DNA from 3 places in the Lutispora sp. QWL-02 genome. Region 2 is predicted to be linked to each of the others. Evidence: riboswitches for the same ligand, from Rfam matches in the RefSeq annotation. Region 2 holds a riboswitch; each other region holds the start of a gene.
What was found. Region 2 has a riboswitch for cyclic di-AMP ahead of AC4HCY_RS10900 (C40 family peptidase). Riboswitches for the same ligand answer to the same signal wherever they lie in the genome.
Positions count from the first base shown of each region.

Region 1: it holds a riboswitch for cyclic di-AMP, as region 2 does, so the genes downstream of both, AC4HCY_RS18660 (peptidoglycan-binding domain-containing protein) here and AC4HCY_RS10900 (C40 family peptidase) in region 2, are expected to answer to the same signal.
Region 3: it holds a riboswitch for cyclic di-AMP, as region 2 does, so the genes downstream of both, AC4HCY_RS14245 (GNAT family N-acetyltransferase) here and AC4HCY_RS10900 (C40 family peptidase) in region 2, are expected to answer to the same signal.

Region 1 is NZ_CM177762.1:3,914,455-3,917,665, reverse strand. It holds gene moaA (GTP 3',8-cyclase MoaA) at 1-411, shown strand, start outside; gene AC4HCY_RS18665 (MOSC domain-containing protein) at 478-915, shown strand; cyclic di-AMP (ydaO/yuaA leader) riboswitch at 1,205-1,331, shown strand; gene AC4HCY_RS18660 (peptidoglycan-binding domain-containing protein) at 1,334-2,398, shown strand; gene AC4HCY_RS18655 (hypothetical protein) at 2,504-2,626, shown strand; gene larE (ATP-dependent sacrificial sulfur transferase LarE) at 2,750-3,211, shown strand, end outside.
Region 2 is NZ_CM177762.1:2,341,832-2,345,042, reverse strand. It holds gene AC4HCY_RS10910 (transposase) at 1-266, shown strand, start outside; gene AC4HCY_RS10905 (PHP domain-containing protein) at 559-1,377, opposite strand; cyclic di-AMP (ydaO/yuaA leader) riboswitch at 1,717-1,855, shown strand; gene AC4HCY_RS10900 (C40 family peptidase) at 1,859-2,560, shown strand; gene AC4HCY_RS10895 (asparaginase) at 2,562-3,211, opposite strand, start outside.
Region 3 is NZ_CM177762.1:2,995,185-2,998,395, forward strand. It holds gene clpB (ATP-dependent chaperone ClpB) at 1-467, opposite strand, end outside; gene AC4HCY_RS14240 (alpha/beta-type small acid-soluble spore protein) at 739-939, shown strand; gene AC4HCY_RS14245 (GNAT family N-acetyltransferase) at 994-1,617, opposite strand; cyclic di-AMP (ydaO/yuaA leader) riboswitch at 1,756-1,891, opposite strand; gene AC4HCY_RS14250 (helix-turn-helix domain-containing protein) at 2,166-2,879, shown strand; gene AC4HCY_RS14255 (thioesterase family protein) at 2,898-3,211, opposite strand, start outside.

The sequences.
Region 1 (3,211 bases), 1.6 Mb from region 2:
GTAAGGTTTATAGAGCTGATGCCCATAGGTCAGGCAGCCGATTGGGCTAGAGACAACTTTGTCCCCAACACTACCGTGCTGGAAAGATTTCCGGAGCTTCAGCCTGTAGAGGGAGGGGACAAGTCGAGCCCGGCAGAGTACTATAGGCTGCCCGGGGGAATGGGCAAAGTAGGACTCATAAACCCTATAAGCCATAAGTTTTGCAGCAGCTGCAACAGACTGAGGCTTACCGCCGACGGCAAGATAAAGCCCTGCTTGCATTCCAATCAGGAGATAGATGTTTTGCAAACCCTGAGAAAAGGACAAAATGTTAAGGAATTGATAGAAAGCGCCATATGGCAGAAACCCTCGGAGCACCATCTGGATGACGGTGAAGCCATAGACCGTGATATGATGCGTATAGGCGGATGAACCATCGGGGACGGTTCTTCCTGGCTCATTTATTCAACAGAACTATTAAAAGGAGTTGTAAAAAATATGGAAGGAAAAATTCTGGCTGTAAATATAAGTGAAAAAAAGGGAGTAATAAAGACACCCATCGACGAAGGCTATTTCAAAATAGATCACGGTTTGGTAGGAGATGCACATGCGGGAAACTGGCATCGGCAGGTAAGCCTTTTGGGCATCGAGAGCATAAATAAAATGAAAGCTCTCGGGATAGAAGGCCTTTGTACAGGCAAGTTTGCAGAAAACCTTACTACCGAGGGCATAGTATTATATGAGCTTCCCATAGGCACCAAGCTCCAAATAGGTGAAACCATCCAGGAGGTCACCCAAATAGGGAAGGAATGCCATGTGGGCTGCGCCATATTTCAGCAAATAGGCAGCTGCATAATGCCTTTGGAAGGAATTTTTACAAAGGTATTGGAGGAAGGCACCATAAAACCCGGAGACACCATCAGTGTTATAGAATAGATTTTGGAGGTAGGGCTTTGATAAGCTGGAGGAAATAGATGAGAATATCAGAGCGGTATAAACAGCTGCATCAACTGCAAGAATTGTAAGGGCAGCTGTACCCAGAAGCCTGCGATCACTGACAGACTAAAGCATATTGCACGTATGATGTCAAAGTTTGTTGCTTCAAAATAGCATAGGGACATAGCCTGAGGCCTGATGGGATGGTGGTAATTACCATTGCATCAGGCTTTATACTTATGTAAACTATAAGAAGCCGTACTGTTTTAGCTGAATCTCGTTAGAATCTGTTTAGTATATGCTAAACAGGTTCTCCGGAGAGCGGAGGATATTTCTGGGGTGAATTGGGACAAACCCATAGGGCACTCTCTGTCCGAACCCGTCAACTAACTTCGTAAGCATAAGAGAGGAGAGTAGTATGAGGAAGAAGAAACTATTACTATTTTTTATGGTACTGGCTTTGTTAATGGTGACTCCGGTTTTTGGAGACACATTGAAAACCGGAAGCACCGGGACGTTGGTGAAACAGCTTCAGACAAAGCTAAAAGCATTGGGTTACCTTAATTCCAGCATAACAGGCTATTATGGTAATCAGACGAAGAGTGCCGTATTAAAGTTTCAGGCAAAAAGTGGACTCAAACAGGATGGCATTGCAGGCACTGCAACACAGAAAGCTTTGCTCAATGCCGGGACAAGCAGCAATACCATAGCGAGCAGAAGCAGCACAGGATCCTACAGTATCAAGGATGTACAATCAGCCTTGAAAAGCTTGGGCTTATACAGCGGAAGCATTGATGGTATCGCAGGATCAAAGACCAAGGCTGCATTGAAAAAGTTCCAGAAGAACAAGGGCCTTGCAGCAGACGGCATCATGGATCTCAAAACGGCCGAGAAGCTTTTCGTAAAGAGTGGAACAGCAGCATTGGCAGATAGAGGCGGAGCGGATCGCAAAGAAGCTTCTAAGGATACTATAAAAGACGCAGAAGATACATACGATTCTTCGAAGGGTGACAAGTATGGAGAATTGCTGGATTGGTGGTCTGAGGTTGAGAGCATATTTTACAGGGGTGCGGAAGCCCAGCTCATAGATTTGTGGACGGGAAAGAGCTTTAACATAATGAGGACCTATGGCAGCAATCATGCCGATTGTGAACCTTTGACAGCAGAAGATACAAAGATCATGAAGGAAATATACAGCGGAAGCTGGAGCTGGAACAGAAGACCTGTTGTCATAGTAACAGGGGGCAGTAGGATCGCTGCTTCCATGGCAGGGATGCCCCATGCAGGGCTGGAAGCAAAACCTAAGAATGTTACAGTAAAGGGCCGCAGCGGCGGCTTTGGCACCGGAACCAACTTAGATACTATTAAAGGCAACAATATGGATGGGCATTTTGATGTTCATTTTCTCAATAGCAGAACTCACGGCACCAATAAAGTAGATTCGGCACACCAAAAAGCAGTAAAACAAGCAGCAGGAAAATAGCAAACATCGCAGTACGGTTTTTTAAAGCCCGGGCATATCCCGGGCTTTAAACTTTTTCTCAAAAACTGCGTATAATAGGATAAATTGATATAGGGGGAATCAGAGATGAGCGGAATATATTTGATCGTCAGCACTGCATTGATAATTGTGGGGTTATCGGTCACTTTCATATCCGGATTGCCCGGTACGGGCTTTCAAGCCATTGGCTGGGGAGCATTACAAAGGTAATAATAACTACCTTGATGGTAATCATATTCTATTTCAAGGTATTTTTTTAGATTTTACTACTTCATGACCCAACAATAAAGTATAATAATATACAAAGTATTATATTTGCCGCAGGAGGAAAGCATGAATAAATACGAAAGCCTAAAAAACTTGTTGAAGGAATATGGAAAATTGGCAATAGCGTATTCGGGCGGGGTGGACAGCAGCTTTTTGCTCAAAGCCGCAATAGAGGCTTTAGGAAAAGAAAATGTGCTGGCGGTTACGGTAAAATCCCAGGTCATACCGGAGGAGGAGCAAAAAGAAGCGGAGGAATTGGCTAAGCAGATGAAGGCCCGGCATCTGGTGCTCAAAATGGATGTGCTGTCTTTGCCTGAGTTTAAGATCAATCCGAAGGACCGCTGCTATTTTTGCAAAAAGCATATCTTTAAGGATATAATTAAAGCTGCATCGGAAAGAGGCTTCAATATAGTGGCTGACGGGACGAACTCTGATGATGAAGGGGATTACAGGCCGGGAATGAAAGCGCTGCAGGAGCTCAAGGTTGTAAGCCCTTTGAAGCAGTGCGGCCTTACTAAGGCTGAGATA
Region 2 (3,211 bases):
AGACAGTCTATACTCACATTGAAGATGACATCCGCTGGTTTACACAAGTCCCTAGAGGCTCGCAACTCTGGAAAGACCTATACTCAAGAAGAGCACGCATCGAATCTGTGATCGGCGATACGGTCCTCAATAACGGATTAAAGTCCCCATTATTCCGGGGTACAAAAAACTTCTTCGTGAGGACTGCCTTGGTATGCATGACCCAACATGCAAAAGCCATAGCTGAAGTCCTTGAGAGTATAGATTACCAGAAAAATGCCGCTTAATCCATAGGAAATTTAATCCTTTACTCCTATGTTTAGCTAAGCTCTGCCATTTTACAATGGTAAACTCTTCCTATCAACTGCACCTTTTTTAATTTTCAATGATCAGTCCTTTTGTTATTGCTTTACTGTTAATTACTGTTACTTTTTGGTGTCCGTAACCAATTTATTTCACTTTACTGAACACCTACATAGAGTTCAGAACTAAGAACTCAGGGTGAATGTATTCCTTTTGGGTCTTATTAGTTTTGTTAGTTCAGTGATTTATGTTTCATTCTATTGCAATAACTCTAATTTATATACCAAGCCTTATGCTGCCGCGCGCAATACTTGGTATGCCGATTTTCCTTGCAGCAAAAAAGGTGCCGTGACAGTCAGAGCCTCCGGTTATAAAGAGATTGTTAGCCTGGCAAAATTTACTGCAATGCTTTGTTATATCGGGGTTATTCTCAGGATGGTAGCATTCTATGCCCATTATGCCCTCATCCAGCATGCCATGCAATATGTCTTTAAAATTAAAGCGATAAAAGGGTGCGCCCGGATGAGCCAACACAGCTATACCGCCTGCGTTTTTTATCACAGAAATAACTTCTTTGGGATCAGGAAACTTCATTTTTTCAAATGGATTTCCCCAGCCGTCGAAAAGGGGGAAGAAATCTTTTGTATTACTGCAGATCTTCTTGTCTATCAAATAGTTTAAAGCTTTCCATCCGCCCCGCTTCGGATTATTCTGATAACGGCCGTAATCCGACAGGCTCACGTCAAGGCCTTTCTCATAGAGGAATTTTATGCTTTCCTCATCTTTTTCTTCCATAAAATCTCTATTCCGGGATATCAGCTTTAGCAAGCCGTCGTCAAGTATATCTATGCCATACCCAAGTATATGAAGATTAGCTTTATTAAAGGAAGTATCAATTTCTACACCCGGTATAAAGGCTAAGCCTGCCTTTGCCGCAAGCTCAGCCGCTGTCTCTACATTTTCTACTGAATTATGATCCGTAATAGCAAACATGCTTATATTATTCTTAATTATTTCAGCAACGGCTTCATCAGCGGTCCACGTCCCGTCTGAAGCTGAAGTATGAATGTGCAAGTCTATCTTATCATTGTTCAAGATATTATCCTCCATTCAAAAATAGTAAAAATCTTTCATAGCAAGTGAAAGATTTCAATAGCTATTATACTACGAAGCTTTATCCTGCACAATATGTATTATATGCAATTTTTCCCTTCTAAAAGCGCATAACAAATTAGAGCACCGCCTCTTCAATCATTTTTATAACCGCTTGGCACAGTTGAAAATAAATGCATGGACGGAAACAGCGGCTTTATATGATCAGGATAACTATAGCTTGTTGAAATTTACTATATAATGCTCAATAAGTCATATTATGAATATTATATATCTTCTTCAATATATTACAGGTTTAATTATATGCTTCTGTCTTATATAATTACAAAAAAGCCTAGTCCACCTTTTGTGGAGCGGAGGAACTAACTCTGGGGTGAATAAACGGGCTCTTAAAGGCCGTTTAAGGGAAGCTCTCAACCTAATCCGTCAACTAACTTCGCAGGCTGATGAGAGGAGAATATTGATGCAAGGAAGATATTCGAAGCTGTGCTTCACAGTCTTCGCAATGGTATTAGTCATTTTTTTGTCCGCTAATATTGTACAAGCTGATTATGGCTATACTACACTGAAAATGGGCATGAGGGGCTCTGATGTGAGCACGCTTCAGACCAAGCTCAAAGGTTTAGGATATTTCAATAATAATGTTACAGGCTATTTTGGAAGTATAACAAAAAATTCAGTCATCAGATTTCAGAAAGCAAATGGTTTATATGCTGACGGAATAGTAGGCAAAAATACTTACAGGGCATTGAACAACAGCTCGTCAGCTGCCTTAAGCTCCAGAGGAACGGTTGAGAGAACAAGCGGGAGCAATATCGTGGCGGCAGCAAAATCTTATATGGGAGTGCCCTATGTATGGGGCGGAACTTCTCCAAGCGGTTTTGACTGTTCCGGTTTTGTCCACTATGTCTATGGTAAATATGGAATCTGGCTTCCAAGGACTACAGAATCTTTATATCCCACCGGAACCTATATAACCAAAGCTAATCTCAGAGCAGGAGATCTTGTATTCTTTACAACTTATGCTCCGGGTGCATCCCATGTGGGGATATATATAGGCAACGGCGACTTTATCCATGCCAGCAGTTCAAAAGGCGTAACTATTAGCAATTTAAGCAACAGCTATTATGCACAAAGATATTTCGGTGCAAAAAGAGTGATGTAGCCTATATTTCATTCTCGTAATATTCGCCTTGCTCCATGATACGTCGCAATTTCTCCATATCACGAGTCAAGGAAAGAGCCAGCATAAGCTTTATTCTGGCTTTCTGGCCCGGAAGATTTCCGCCTAGGATTATTCCCATATTTCTCAGTTGCTTACCGCCTCCTTCATAACCATAGGTATCCAATACTCTTCCGGTAGGACATCTCGATACCATTACTACAAAAACTCCATTATCTATGGCATATTTTATGCCCTCAATCATTTTAGGAGGCACATTTCCTCTCCCCAGGGCCTCAAGCACAATGCCTTTGGCACCTGTATCCACTGAGTATTTTATAAATTTTGAATCCATACCCGCAGCACATTTTATCAGATCCACATCGGTCTCAATTCCATCTGTAGGTATGTACTGTCTGTTTATTACATCTCTATGGAATATTACCCTGTCGTTATCTACAACCCCCAGAGCCCCGAATTCCAAAGACTTGAAAGTATCCAAGCTCAATGTGTTCGTCTTGGTAACTTCTCCGGCTGCATTTACTGTATTGTTCATTACCACCAGTACACCCTTATTTTTTGAGTACGGTGAAATCGCTGTACATACGGCGGCTGCCAGATTGCTGGGTCCGTCATAGCCCAATTCAGAACTGT
Region 3 (3,211 bases), 650 kb from region 2:
TCGGGATTTTGACTGGTGATCCTTTGATTGCTTCTGATCAAGGACAATTCTTTTAGAAATCTTTCTCTGTTTACACCATATTTTTTCGTTATTCTCTCTGAAGGGCTATTTCTTTCATCTATAATAGCTAAATAAAGATGCTCAACGCTAATAAAATCATCCTTAAACTTTTTGGCCTCTTCCTCGGCCTTTATAAATACTTCTTCAAATCTTCTGGTGATTGAAACATTGCTATTGCTGCCATATACCTTCGGCATTTTGAATAATTCATCATTTAAATCCTTATAATAAAAATCAAATGGAATATTCATTTTGGTCAATATTTTTGAAATCAAGCTATCCTTTTGCGACAGCAAAACAAGATGCAAATGCTCTGCATCTATAGATTGATGGCTAAGCTTGATCGCCAGGTTCTGTGCTTCGAAAACTGCTTCTTGGGCTTTTTGTGTCAGCTTGTTAATATCCATAATCCTCATCCCCTTTGACTTTGACTTTCTTTGACTTTCATATATTATTTATATCATACTGATAGTTTAAATTAAAGAGCCTTATTTCATCTTTATTTTCATTATTCAAGGATTTATCGGGAAATATGCATAATATATCGTTTTTTCTTGGCCATGGTACTTTTTATTTTAAATATAAATACTTTCCTAAGAAATACTTAGCAGCGTATGCAAAATATAACACTAATATTTTAATTAAAAAAGTAAAATATAATAGCAGGAGGTGATATTAATGGCAAGAACAAATCGTAAAGTAGTACCTCAAGCTACAGCCGCTCTCGATAGAATGAAATTTGAAGTAGCTTCTGAAGTAGGTGTAAACCTTAAGGAAGGTTACAATGGTGATTTAGCATCAAGGGATGCCGGAAGAGTTGGCGGAAACATGGTTAAGAAGATGATAGAACAGGCTGAAAGAAGCATGTCTGGAAGATAATTGAATAATGAATATAATAAAAGCACCCCTTTTGGGGTGCTTTTATTATATTCATTATTCTACCTTCTTGTGATATATCAGATCTGTATATAAATTATCGTTATAATTTTCATATCGCATTCCGGCAAGGCTGTATTTTTGCTTTTTTCTGAACTGAAGAGAAGCAAAATTAGGTTGGGGACTTATTATTGTCTCCGCGAAAATATTGTGGACACCCTCACTTTTTAGATCAGATAATAATCTTGTATAAATAAGACTGCCTATACCTTGCCCTGTCAAATCTGCCTTTATAGCGGTTTTATCTACGACAACGAAATTATCCAGCTTGCTTTTATCAAAATCCGGTCTCCAATACACATCCGCAAGCCAATCCGGATTATCTTCCAGCCATTGCTCTTTCGTATATGTCATCATAAAACCATATATCTTATCATATTCAGCAACATAGAAGTGATCAAGGCTGTTGATACCTTTCAATAGCTTCTTCTTATAAAACTTAGGATTGGCTCTATAATCATCCACCAAAAAACCTTGCTCGGATATTTTTTCTGAGCTGCCCACAGAGCAGGCTATGCCATATATTTCATTCAAATCATTTTTGTTTGCTTTCCTCACTCTTAGAAGCTTTTTCAATATAAAGTGATTCAGTTCTACACTGGTTCTGTTAACTACAACCATAGTTATACCTCCTTTTATTTATTAGTAAAATATAAGATTGTCAGGGGAGGCAGGAGCTATAAAAAAAGCCGCGGAGGAATCCACGGCTTAAGGTTTTTTCAATACACTTCATAAAGCGTATAGACCTTATACACCCAAACCTCCTCTTCCCACGCTTACGAGGTTAGCTGACGGATTCGGACCGAAAGAGAATGGCCCTACCCACAAAAGTGGGATTCACCCCATATTATTGGTTCCCCCGTTTCCTCTCAAAGGAATTCAGCGAAAGTATGAGCATTATTCAATTTTTATTATGTTATTATACTACATAGACGTAAAAAAATAAATAATGTTTCAGGCTGTTACAAAAAGTTTACAATTATTTACCAAGCTTTCATCTATAGTGATATTATGATAATATAAATAATATGCATTTACAAGTAAATTTATTTTATGGCTTATTAGTTTTTTTTAACATTGAGTCTACTGCAATGACTCATTTGTGAATCTCTGTTGCTCATACCAACAACGATTGCAGAGGAATCAACATTAATAATGGAGGCTTTTAGATGAGTATCATTGGTACAAATATAAGAAACACAAGAAATAAGAAGAATTTGTCTTTAAAAGAGCTTGCCAAGAAGTCCGGGGTTACTGAACAATACTTGGCTGATATTGAGTCTGGGAAAAAGATTCCCAATCAAAAGCTTATTGAATCTATTTCTAAAGCCCTTGGTATAAGCGTTGACTTGCTTGAACCCTCATATTTTTCCCAATACTTTGAAGATGATGATGAAAAAAATGAACCTAAAAACCTAAAGCACAAAATTACTGATAGAAAACCTTCTGAGGATGATAATGCCATATCATCAGCATTGTCCAAGGCTGTCAGAAAGATTCCCGTTATTGATAAAATAACCTCAGTAAAGGATTTTCCTAATAAAAATGATATAGTGGATTACAAATATGAGCCGGTTTTTCAAAACAAGGCAGCCAATGTTCCCGATGGAGAATTTGTTTATTATATTGCACAGGATAATGCCATGGCTAATTCAAGAATTTCAAAAGGTGATCTGGCTCTTGTCTTTATCACAGATTCCATAAGAAACGGGGATATAATATTATATATGGAGAAAAACAAATGCTATATCAGGCGTATAGCTTTTCTAGACAAGGAAGATATTCTTCTTTATGCAGACAATCATGAATATCAGCCCATTCTATCGAACCAGAAAAATATTAATATAATCGGGAAAGTTGTTAGAGTAGAGTTTAAAATATAACCCTTAATCTTGTCATATTTATGGTTGAGGCTGTAATCCTTCTATTCTCTTGCTGACCTTTTCTCTGAGCAAGCCATGATTGACAATATGCCTTTCATGATGTCCGCTGCCAATCTCGCCTAGCTCATCGTATGCTTTAAGTTGGAAAACGATTCTGTTATTTTCAATCTCTGATATGGAAGCATTGACCGTAACCGTCATATCCTTTACCGTCGGCTGGAAATGATCGATGCTTAAAAATTTGCCGATAGTGATGTAATTGTCCGGGAGAAGGGGGTCTACTACAGAAACCGCAGCTTCGATCATCAAGGCCGATAGTACGGGCGTAGCCA